Regions from separate parts of the Exiguobacterium sp. s161 genome, predicted to be linked through region 3. Evidence: riboswitches for the same ligand, from Rfam matches in the RefSeq annotation. Region 3 holds a riboswitch; each other region holds the start of a gene.
The links. Region 3 has a riboswitch for lysine ahead of KNQ14_RS11615 (Na+/H+ antiporter NhaC family protein). Riboswitches for the same ligand answer to the same signal wherever they lie in the genome.
Positions count from the first base shown of each region.

Region 1: it holds a riboswitch for lysine, as region 3 does, so the genes downstream of both, KNQ14_RS14940 (amino acid permease) here and KNQ14_RS11615 (Na+/H+ antiporter NhaC family protein) in region 3, are expected to answer to the same signal.
Region 2: it holds a riboswitch for lysine, as region 3 does, so the genes downstream of both, KNQ14_RS13440 (aspartate kinase) here and KNQ14_RS11615 (Na+/H+ antiporter NhaC family protein) in region 3, are expected to answer to the same signal.

Region 1 is NZ_JACSNH010000007.1:107,036-111,186, reverse strand. Features, by position in the region: gene KNQ14_RS14955 (TetR/AcrR family transcriptional regulator) at 1-549, shown strand, start outside; gene KNQ14_RS14950 (diguanylate cyclase) at 594-1,685, opposite strand; gene KNQ14_RS14945 (MarR family winged helix-turn-helix transcriptional regulator) at 1,822-2,277, opposite strand; lysine riboswitch at 2,443-2,631, shown strand; gene KNQ14_RS14940 (amino acid permease) at 2,763-4,151, shown strand, end outside.
Region 2 is NZ_JACSNH010000005.1:175,509-179,659, forward strand. Features, by position in the region: gene dapA (4-hydroxy-tetrahydrodipicolinate synthase) at 1-422, opposite strand, end outside; gene KNQ14_RS13435 (aspartate-semialdehyde dehydrogenase) at 440-1,432, opposite strand; gene KNQ14_RS13440 (aspartate kinase) at 1,446-2,645, opposite strand; lysine riboswitch at 2,758-2,935, opposite strand; gene argH (argininosuccinate lyase) at 3,006-4,151, opposite strand, start outside.
Region 3 is NZ_JACSNH010000004.1:82,110-86,260, reverse strand. Features, by position in the region: gene KNQ14_RS11635 (SAM-dependent methyltransferase) at 1-151, opposite strand, end outside; gene KNQ14_RS11630 (heme oxygenase) at 241-561, shown strand; gene KNQ14_RS11625 (uracil-DNA glycosylase family protein) at 686-1,423, shown strand; lysine riboswitch at 1,516-1,694, shown strand; gene KNQ14_RS11615 (Na+/H+ antiporter NhaC family protein) at 1,805-3,388, shown strand; gene htpG (molecular chaperone HtpG) at 3,665-4,151, opposite strand, start outside.

The sequences.
Region 1 (4,151 bases), on a different contig from region 3:
TTATTTCGTTTACTGAAGACGCACAGCTTCTCGAGCATTACTGTCAAAATGTTGACGGATGGAGCAGGTGTGAATCGTTCGACCTTCTACGCACACTATACGGATAAGTATGATTTGCTCGATCAAGTCGTTGAGGAGCAAATGAAAGCACTTGAACAAGCGATTCGGATCACGGGTACAGGAACTGTCTTTCCGACAGTCGAGCAGGTGAGTCGCTATTTTGCTCGTTTGTTCATTCATATCGAAGAAAATGAACTATTCTATCAGACGATGCTCGTTCAAGGACCGATCAAAACGTTCATCTCTCGTTTTCTCGATACATTGAAAGAGAATTATCGAATTGTGTTTCGACCGCAAATCACAGAAGAAGCTACGTTCGTCGATCGAGACTTATTATTGAACTATGTCATTGGTGGACAGTTAGGATTGTTGATTTCTTGGTTACGAAACGGTCGACCGTATTCATCAGAATACATGGCAGAACAATTAAGTCGGATGATCGTCTTTGGAACGGTTGAGAGTATCGGTTTTCCTAAAGAGACGGAATGAAGACGTAAAAAAAAGACACTTCCCTGCGGAAGTGTCCAATCAGTTTAAGCTTGTCGGAATGCAAGTTCTTTCGTATAGATCGTACTCCGGTTCCGTCCGCTTTCTTTTGAATAATACAACGCTTTATCTGCCTGTTGTAATGCTTCAAGTGACGTATGCGAACCACTGGAATGTGAAATCCCAAGTGAGATCGTAATTTGCAGATCAGGTACATCTGCTGTTGGGAACAGGTTACGTGCGACCGTCAACCGAGCTAGTTCTGCTATTTTTTGCGCTTCTTTCGCCGAAGTACTTGGTAAGATGATTAAAAATTCTTCACCACCGTACCGTCCGACGAGGTCGTCTGGACGGGTCAAGGAAGCGAGAGTCATGCCGAGTTGGCGTAACACATCATCGCCCGCATCATGACCATATGTATCATTGACATGCTTGAAGAAATCGATATCGATGAGTACAAGCGAATAGCCTTGGTCGGTCGAGCCGACAAGCGAAAGCGAGTCATCCAGGCGACGACGATTGGCGAGCCCTGTCAAAGCATCCGTCATGGCGAGTTTCTGCTGATACTGGATGTTTTCGAAGTGACGGCGTAATTCCGTCAGCAATCGAAAAGCGACAAAGCCAGCTAATAAATTAAAGAAGACGTACGCAATCGAGATTTTAAAGAATGTCGACCAGCTGTGCGTCAGGACGTAGATGGCGGGTAACGAATAGAGAATACCGACCAACACCATAAGCTGAAAATGACGCATCGAGACATGGACGAATCGACGAATGATCCCGATCGTCGTGATGAACAAGACGATGATCAACGTCGATAAATAAAATCCTTCCATTTGATCAACTGGTGTTAAAAAGTAACGTGTCCCGATGATCATTGCACCAGCAACGATGGCGCTTGGGAAACCACCGAACAGCATGGCAATCGCGACGGGAACGATACGTAAATCAACACGGGCGACATCGATTTGAATCCCATTGAACATCAATAAGACCGCAATCAAACCAGAGACTGCTCCGAGTATAAGTCGAATGCTCCATTTGGAGTTCAATGAAATACGCGGTTGATTCCGAAACGGTAAGAACAAGAGAGTAATCGTTGTAAACAGTAGACAAAAGTTAATGATGAATTGATTCATGATGGACAACAAATCCTCCCAGCTCCCCAACTAACAGATTTCCATATATATACTTCCAGTATACTCAACTAGATAACGGTTAGACAGGCATAAATGTTTAGATGAAAAATAAAAAACGGTAGAAAATCTACCGTTTTTAAGAAGATGAAGTAAGAGAATCCTCATCCATCGTCAGTAAAATTTTATCAAAGACACGAATCATCGTTTCCAGCTCTTCTTCCGTCAATGTACCGAAGCGATCTTGTAAATAGTTTTTCCGGACGATTTCGAGATCCCGAAATGCACGTTCTCCGTCATCCGTCAAAGCGAGGACGATTGAACGACGATCTTCCGTCGAGCGTGTCCGTGTGACATATCCTTGTTTATACAGCTTATCCGTCAAAGCAGTGACTTGACTCGTCGCGAGCTCAAATTGTTCCGCAAGAAGCGTCGGGCGCTGAGGACCATTTTCTGAAAGGCTTCGTAAGATGAAAAATTCACTCCGGGTCGCCGTTCCTTCAAATAGCCGGTTAAGTTCACGTCGCAGGGTACGAAGAATGACACGCATTTGTTCCTCGAGTCGATAAGTTAGCAAATCACGTTCCTGTGGCATGCAAGCAGCATCCTTTCTCTCAGTGGACTTCTACCATTTAGTGTACTAAACATATCGGATTTTTACCATCGACTACCCCAGATTCGAAAAAGGCAATTGACAATTTCGTGGCGTTTTGTGTAATATGGCGTAGTAATAACTAACTTAATTCAGTTCTCACTCAACCAGTGGGATGGAGGTTGCAGTTCTTAAGAGTACGGTTACGGATGTCGTCAAGCGACAGATGAGGTGACCTGAAAGGAAGAATTGCCGAAATCAATCATCGCTTTGAAGATGATCGATTGGGATTAGATCAAATAGGTCTAATACTGTCACAAGTCTGGTATCACCTACTTGTGGAGAGCTATCTTTCACGACGGTAGAATGAGGCGCATCCATTTTATTATGTTGCGTTCTCATCTTCCATCTGGAAGATGAGGGCGCTTTTTGTTTTTTCATTCAAAAAGTGTCCTCTCAAAAATTTATTAAAGAGAGAAGCGAACGAAATGAACAATCTAGATGTGAAACAAACAACAGATTCGACAGCAGAAGGATTAAAACGTGGATTACAAGCCCGTCATATGTCAATGATCGCCATCGGTGGAGCGATCGGAACAGGACTCTTCATTGCGTCCGGTGCTTCCGTCGCAGCAGCAGGACCAGGTGGTGCGCTCCTATCGTATGCAATCGTTGGTCTGATGGTTTACTTCCTAATGACAAGTCTTGGTGAAATGGCAGCGTACATGCCGGTCGCTGGATCCTTCTCGACATATGGAACAAAATTCGTCGATCCATCATTCGGCTTTGCACTCGGCTGGAACTACTGGTACAACTGGGCAGTCACGATCGCAGTTGAACTCGTCGCAGCACAAATCGTCATGACGTACTGGTTCCCGGATGTTCCTGGATTTTATTTCAGTGCCTTATTCCTCTTACTCATGATCGGCTTGAACTACTTCTCCGTTAAAGGATTCGGGGAAGCGGAGTATTGGTTTGCGATGATTAAAGTCGTTACCGTCATCGTCTTCTTAGTCGTCGGTGTTGCGATGATTTTCGGTGTCTTTACATCGGAGCCACCGGTTGGCTTTAAAAACTTTGCTCTTGGCGATGCACCGTTCGTCGGTGGGATTCCTGCCGTCATCGGAATCATTCTTGTTGCTGGATTCAGTTTCCAAGGAACGGAGCTCGTCGGGATTGCCGCGGGTGAGTCGGAAGACCCGAAAAAGAACGTTCCTAAAGCAGTCAAACAAGTTTTCTGGCGTATCTTACTTTTCTACGTCTTCGCGATTTTCGTCATCGGAATGCTCATTCCGTATACGAGTCCGAACTTGGTTTCGAATGACATTACGGACGTAGCGGTTAGTCCGTTTACGCTCGTCTTTGAAAAAGCAGGTCTTGCGTTCTCAGCAGCACTCATGAACGCCGTCATCTTGACGTCTGTTCTATCTGCCGGAAACTCAGGTATGTATGCTTCGACTCGGATGCTTTATACGCTTGCTCGCCAAGGAGATGCACCGAAGTTGTTCGCGAAAGTATCGAAAAACGGTGTACCGCGTAACGCTTTGCTCGCAACAGGAGCAATCGGTGCACTCTGTTTCTTGACGTCAATGTTTGGTGGACAAGTCTACTTGTGGTTACTCAATGCTTCCGGTATGACAGGATTCATCGCATGGCTCGGGATTGCAATCAGTCACTATCGTTTCCGTAAAGGATTCCTTGCACAAGGTCACTCGTTGAAAGACTTACCATATGTGGCACCAGCGTTCCCATTCGGTCCGCTGTTCGCATTCGGTCTTTGTTTCCTCGTCATCGTCGGTCAAAACTATGCCGCATTCCTTGCGGATCAAATCGATTGGGTCGGAATTGCCGCAACGTATGTTGGTATTCCATTATTC
Region 2 (4,151 bases), on a different contig from region 3:
ACGCCTGTCCGCGACGGAACGTTGTACAGCATGATTGGTAATTCGGTTGCATCAGCGACCGCCGTGAAATGTGCGACGAGACCGGCTTGCGATGTTTTATTGTAGTACGGTGTGACGAGCATCGCTGCGTCCGCACCGAGGCGCTCTGCGAGTAACGTCTTCTCGATTGTTGCTGCCGTGTTGTTCGAACCCGTTCCGGCAATGACTGGTACTCGTCCTGCCGTGATTTGAACGGCAGTCGTCAGTAGTTGTTCGAATTCCGTGTTCGTCAGTGTCGATCCTTCTCCTGTCGTTCCTCCGACGACAAGCGCCTGAATTCCTGCTGCGAGTTGTTGCTCGATCAAGCGTTCGAATACGTGTAGATCCAACTCGCCTGCTTCATTAAATGGTGTGACGAGCGCTGTACCTGCTCCTTTGAACATGAAGAACTCCTCCTTTTTTATGAATGAATCGACTGTTCGATGGCTTGGCGTGCGACTTGTACGGCATTCGAGGCGGCACCTTTTCGAATGTTGTCGGCTACACACCAGAGATGGAACGTGTTTGCGAGACTATCATCTTGTCGAATTCGTCCGACATAGACATCGTCCGTCCCACTCGCGTCAAGTGGCATCGGATAACGCGTATTCGCGACATCATCGATGAGGACGACGCCCGGTGCGTTTTCAAGTGCTTCACGGATCGCTGCAACCGTCGTCGGTTGTGTAAACGTGACGTTGATTGCAACCGAGTGAGAATTCGTGACTGGAACCCGGACACATGTCGCACTGACAGGTAATGCTGGAAGATTGAAGATTTTCCGTGTTTCATCAATCATCTTCTGCTCTTCTTTCGTATAGCCGTTCTCAAGGAATACATCGATATGCGGCAAGATGTTATCGTGAATCGGATGCGGATAATTGACGGGCTCTTCTCCGCGTGCTCCACGTGCCAGATCCTCGATTCCTTTTTGACCAGAACCAGATACGGCCTGATACGTCGTATAGTTGATCCGTTCGAATCCCAGTGACTGGAGCGGTGCTAAAGCGACGACGGATTGAATCGTCGAACAGTTCGGATTTGCGATCAAGCGGTCCGTCGCTTGAATCGCTTGCGGATTGACTTCTGGCACGACGAGCGGAATCGTCTCCTGCATCCGGAAAGCACTTGAATTATCAACGACGAGTGTTCCGTTTTCAGCTAGTAACGGGGCATATTGCTCACTGATCGTTCCGCCTGCTGCGAACAACGCGACATCGATCCCGTCTTCCGTGATATTTGGCGTCAGCGCTTGGATCGTAATATCTTCTCCCTTGAACTGTACCGTGTTCCCTGCTGAACGAGCAGAAGCGTAAGCGGACAGGTGGCTGACCGGGAAGTCCAGTTCTGCTAGGACTTGTAACATTTTTTGACCGACGGCGCCGGTTGCTCCAATGACGGCTACATGATACATCCTGTTTTCCTCCTTATAACTCGAACGCGTTTGCAATCGCTGCAACCGTCCGTTCAATGTCTGCTTGTGCAATCGTGTACGAGATGCTGATTTCTGAAGTCGTAACTTGATAGAACGGGATGTTCTCCGCTCGGAAGATTGCGAACAACTTCGAAGCGACACCTGTTGCATCCCGCATCCCGATTCCGACGACAGATAATTTTGCGTGTTGATTATGGCGATCGACCTTGACTGTCGTGAAGCGATCCATGATGTCTTTCAATGCTTCATCGAGGAACTCTTCCTCATCGAGTGGACATGAGAACGATAAGAAAATGTCACTGTCGAACGTCGTTTGACTGATCATGTCGATGTTGACGTGGCGATTGGATAACAGTTCGAAGATATCGGCTACTGCTGCATTCGTTTGCGGTACGTGTTTGATTGATACCGTCAAGACGTTCTTCGTCACACTGACACTCGTCACCGCTTTTTGTTCCATTGTTTCCGTCGCTTCCATGATCCATGTTCCCCTTTTCGATTCAAGTGTTTTCCCGACGAAGATGTGTACGCCGTATTTTTTTCCTAGTTCGACACTCCGCATTTCCATGACCTTCGACCCGAGGGCGCTCATCTCCATCATCTCATCATATGAGATGTGCGGAATCGGTTGAGCAGCAGCATGGATTCGTGGATCAGCCGTATAGACACCGTCGACATCCGTGTAGATTTCACACCGTTTATCAAGGACTGCCGCAAGGGCAACAGCCGTTGTATCCGATCCACCACGTCCGAGCGTCGTGACATCACCGAGTTCGTTGACACCTTGGAATCCAGCGACGATGACGACATCGTATGTTTCGAGTTTTTGTCGTAATAGATTTCCATCAATCTGTTTGATCTTACTTTTCGTATGCAATCCCATCGTACTGATTCCCGCTTGAGCGCCTGTTTGCGATAACGCTTTGACGCCGAGTGAGTTGAGGGCGATGCTGAGTAATGAAATCGTCTGTTCTTCTCCGATGGCAAGCAGACGATCGAGTTCTCGGCGCTCGGGGCGATCTGTGATGGCTTGCGCCTGAGCAATCAAAGAATCTGTCATCTTGCCCATCGCTGAAACGACGACGACAAGTTTTTCACCTTCGGCTGCGCGACTCTTCAAATAATTCGCAATAGACTGAATCTGTTCGACAGTCGCAACCGAGCTTCCACCAAATTTAAGTACAGTTGTCACAATCCTATCTCCTTTGTCCCGATACAGAAAAAAACGACGGGCCGGTAGGAGCGTTCCTACGGCCCGTCGTTATCACGATCGGACAAACGAAGACAAAGTCATTCGTTCTTTTACGTAAGATAGCGCTCCGAAACATCGGTTTCGGCAGTACAACGGATCTTAACCGTTGTACCAGCAAATGAGAAGAAGCATCTTCTCGTTCACTTCGGCGGACTTCCCCTTTCACATCATTCGGCATGCTTGCCTTCAAGAATGATGCTACTCATGTCATCCGCGCCTCTATCTGTCGGTTGTTAGTTACAGTTATAGCAGACATCTTTTGTTAAATCCAGTCATTTGACTGTTTTTTTTCAAAATTCGTCAATTCGCAAGATGCTGTTTCGCGAGTTCGAGTTGCTCCGACACGGCAGCAAACCCTGTCCCGCCGTAGCTAGTCCGGCGTGCTACTGCTTGAACCGGATCGAGGAGCGGATAGACGTCTTCCGTGATATCAGGATGGAACGTTTGATACGTCTCGAGGTTCAAATCCTTCAGGAAACAACCGTTCTGCACACAGTAAAGGACGGCTTTGCCGACGATTTCATGCGCTTCCCGGAACGGTATGCCTTTCGTTACAAGGTAGTCGGCGAGTTCCGTTGCATTCGAGAAGTCTTGCATTGTCGCCTTCTTGAGCGCTTCGGTCTTAAACGTCGCAGATTCAATCATTCCGGTGAAGATTTGAACGGATTGGAGAACGGTATCTGCTGTATCGAAGACCCCTTCCTTATCCTCTTGCATGTCTTTGTTGTAAGCGAGTGGTAATGCCTTCATCGTCGTCAAGAAGCCCATCAGATTGCCGTAGACGCGCCCCGTTTTCCCACGAATCAATTCAGCGAAATCAGGATTTTTCTTCTGTGGCATCATGCTCGACCCTGTCGAGAAAGCATCAGACAACTCGATGAAGCCAAATTCTTGCGATGCCCAGATGATGATTTCTTCACAAAAACGCGAGAGATGCATCATGACGGTCGAGGCGATCCCGAGGTATTCGATGACGAAATCGCGGTCGGAGACAGCGTCGAGACTGTTCGGATAGATTGACTCAAAACCGAGCAACTCGGCAGAACGAAAACGATCGATTGGGAATGTCGTCCCCGCGAGCGCGCCTGCCCCGAGCGGTGATTTCCGGATCCGCTTTTGATTATCCGTCAACCGTTCGACATCACGTTCGAACATCCAGAAATAAGCGAGCAAATGATGCGCAAGCGAGATCGGTTGTGCCCGTTGCAAATGCGTATACCCTGGCATGACCGTCTCGATATGTTGCTCCGCTTGTTCCGTGATGACCGATTGGAGCTCGCGTAATGCCGTCGTCAACGCTTCAACATGTTGTTCCATCCATAGATGTAAATCCGTTGCGACCTGATCGTTTCGGCTCCGTGCCGTATGCAGTTTTCCTGCAACCGGACCAATCTGTTCCGTCAATAGACGCTCGAGATTCATGTGAATGTCTTCATCTGCTAGCGT
Region 3 (4,151 bases):
CCTGTTTTTGAAACAAATACGTTTCGCATAATTCGTCTAGTGCCGCATAAGGCGTTGGTTCATAGCGATTGTAGTGACTAAACACACCATAGAGGTGTTGCATCTCAATGGTCTCGATTCGTAATCGTTGATCGTATTCCTGTTCATTCATTGTCGTTTGTTCCTTCTTTCCGGCATTCTTGCCTTCATCGTACTATACTGAAGAAGTACGTTACTCGTTTTTTGAAAGGGGATTTTATGATGATCGTCGTTACGAACCGGATTAAAGTCAAAAAAGGGATGGCTGCAGCTCTCGCTCCTCGTTTTACGCGTCCAAGTGGACTTGATACGATGGACGGATTCATCCGCGTCGAGGTCTTATTGACGCAAAACATCGAAGAACATGATGAAATGAACGTCAACATGTACTGGGAAGACATGAAGAGTTTTCAAGCATGGCGTGAGAGTGACGATTTCAAAGCGTCACATAGTCGACCTGCGAGTAGTGAGGCAGGAGAATCGCCAATGCTCGGCAGCGAGATTCTGACATATGAAGTTGCTTCGGTCAAAGAACGCGCATGATGCACGAAAAGGACTCGTCTCGAGTCCTTTTTTATATACCTATACACAAATAGTGAAAGGGTTTAATTGTCTCAAATGGTATTATTTGTTATTATAGTGCCAATACAGAGAGAGAGGGTTCTTCATGAATTCATTAACTATATTTGAACAAGCCATTCGTAGCTTACCTGATGATCGTACGTTACGACGTGATGAATTATGGACGGACGATTTTTTATTGCAACAGGAGAACGAGCTGACCGTCTATTATTCTCCGATTGGCGAATATGTCAATACTGAAGCAAAAGTCGTCATCATCGGGATCACACCAGGTTTTGAACAGATGCGAATCGCTTTCGAAGAAGCAACGGATGCCCTCCATCATGGGGCTTCACTAGAAGGGACGGCACGCATCGTCAAATATGCAGCCAGTTTTGCCGGAACGATGCGACGTAACCTCGTCCAGATGCTTGATACACTCGAGCTTCCAGCATTGCTCGGAATTGAGACGGCTACTAGCTTATTCCATCAACATCAGAAATTATTGCATCCAACATCACTGTTAAAGCAACCCGTCTTTTATCGCGAAAAGAATTACTCGGGTCATCAACCGAAAATTAGTCGTAGTCCTTTATTGAGGCACTACGCGGAAGAACACTTCGTCGCTGAGATCAATCAGTTACAAAAACCAGCGTTATTAATTCCACTCGGTCGGGTCGTCGAGACGCAAGTCCGTGGATTGATTCAGGATGGACGAATCGAACAACATCAGCTTCTTTCCAACTTCCCCCATCCATCTGGCGCGAACGGTCATCGAAAAAAACAATTCGAAGAAAACCAAGCCTATTTGATGAAACAGCTCATTCAACATTTTGCCGAATGAGCAACTTTGTCTTAAATTATCAGAATATATGGTTGAATCTTTTTTGAAATACGTGATAAAGTGTCCATAAGAACAGAATATGACTATTCTATCGATGAGGTAGAGGCGCGATTTCAATCAGTACTTGGTCCGAGGATGACAACGAAGACGACTACAGGAAAGGTGACATCGCCGAAATGACAGTATGCGTCGAGCATACCGTCGTTGGTCGATTCGGGAAATACCCGATCGATTGCCATACATAACAGTTGTATGGAGCGCTCCAATTCGGCTAAGAAAGACGCATCCAGCGAGGGTGTCGGCTTTGTTGCCGGTGCCCTTGCTTTTTTTGTGCCGCGGGGTCTCATCTTTAAGCCATTTTTAAAGAGGAGGATATTTTTCATGGTCAACTATTCAGATTCCATTATTGCCCTTGTACCTGCTTTACTAGCTATCTTATTAGCCATCTTTACCCGAAAGGTCGTTCTTTCGTTAGGTGTCGGCATTCTCGTCGGTGCCCTGTTACTTCACCGTTTTAACCCGATCGATACGGTAACCTATCTCGGCAAGAATATCTTTAGCCTCTTTTGGGCGGATGGTGCCTTGAACGAGTGGAACGTTTTATTACTTGTTTTCTTGTTATTGCTCGGTGTCCTTTCCACATTAATTCAAACATCTGGTGGCGCTCGCGCCTTCGGTGAATGGGCTTCTACACACGTCAAGACAGCGCGTGGTGCACGCTTAGTCGCCTTCGGTCTCGGTATCTTGATTTTCATCGATGATTACTTCAACAGTCTCGCTGTCGGCAATGTCAGTCGTCCGCTAACGGATCGCCGTGGTGTCTCACGTGCGAAGCTTGCCTATTTGATTGACTCAACAGCTGCGCCTGTTTGTGTCATCAGTCCGCTTTCGAGTTGGGGCGCATTCATCATTTCCATCATCGCCGGTATCTTAACGACGCACTCGATTACGGATTACTCAGCGTTTAGTGCTTTCATGATGATCGTTCCAATGAACTTCTATGCGATTTTCGCGTTACTTTTAACACTTTACATCGCTTACTCTGGCGTCTCTGTCGGACCGATGAAACAGCATGAACGCCGCGCTGCGAATGGTGAACTTTTTGATGCGTCAAAAGGAACACCGATGGGGATGGCAAAAGAGGTCAACGAACATACGAACGGAAAAGTCCGGGATCTCGTCGTTCCGATCGTCGTTCTCGTCATTGCTACGATCAGTGCGTTACTCGGGACAGGTGCTCAGGCACTTGCAGCCGACAACCGTCCGTTTACTTTAATTGGAGCATTTGAGGCAACAGACGTCACACGCTCACTTGTCGCAGGTGTCGTCATCAGTTTAATCGTCGCTTTCTTGATGCTGATCGGACGAAAAATTCCGGGTCGCGATTACCGTGCAAGCATCGTCGCTGGTATGCGTTCGATGTGGCCAGCAGTCGTGATTCTATTATTTGCTTGGACGATCATCGCTGTTATTGGTGATATGAAAACAGGCGATTATCTCGCAAGCTTCATCAGCAACTCGATTTCTGCTTCGTACTTGCCGTTCTTATTATTCTTGATTGCCTGCTTGATGGCATTCTCGACAGGAACAAGTTGGGGCACATTCGGGATCATGTTGCCAATCGGTGCGGATCTCGTCATGGCTGTCGATGCCTCACTCTTATTACCGACGCTTGCTGCTGTTCTTGCTGGATCTGTCTTCGGTGACCATTGTTCACCGATTTCCGATACGACGATCCTCAGTTCGACAGGGGCTGGATCCCATCATATCGATCACGTTACGACACAGTTACCGTATGCGCTAGTCGGTGCCGTCACTGCGGCAGTAGGTTATTTAGTCATCGGTTTCACGGAGTCTTCGGTCTTCGGTTTCATCGGAGCTCTTGTCACATTCGTACTCTTCGTCGTCGTCTTGAACGTTCTCTCGAAAAAAGGCGAAACTGCTTCGGATTTACAAACGGATTGATGAAATGAAAAAGGGACTGACTCAAAAAAGAATGACGCGTCTTTTCACGCCCTTTCCTCAGGCGAGACACAAGCCTGTTTTCCTGCTTAAATGAAGCAGGAAAACGGGTCTCGTTCGTCTCTGACAGCGCATAAATGCGCTTTTCCTGTAGGAGTGGCGTGTGACGCGCCATTCTTTTTGTTACGAGATAAGGGTGGCAGATCATCATTCTGCCACCCTTATCTTTGTAGAGACCAACTTTGAGTCAGCCCCTTTTTTTCGACTTCATGTCATGTCTTATACCATAAGTTCACACACATCATTCGCGAACGCTACCGGATCCTCGAGTGGAAGCCCTTCGACAAGTAATGCTTGTTGATACATCAGTTTGGTATAGCGCTCGAATTTTGAACGATCGTTTTGATACGCCGTTTCAAGAGACTCGAACACTGCGTGTGACGGATTCAATTCAAGAATCTTGACCGCTTCTACCCCTTCATTATTCGGCATCGCCTTCAGAATTTTCTCCATCTCGATCGAGACAGCGCCGTCCGTCGCAAAGCAGACAGGATGCGATTTTAGACGTGTTGAGGCTTTGACTTCCTTGACTTGCCCACTTAGCACTTCCTGCATGGCTTGGAACATCTCTGCTTGTGCGTCCGTCGTCTCCGCTTCCTCCGCTTCAATCCCTAAATCGCTGCTCGTGACCGACTTGAACGTCTTCTCGTTGTACGTCACGAGCATCTGGATCGCGAACTCATCGATCTCTTCCGTGAAGTACAAG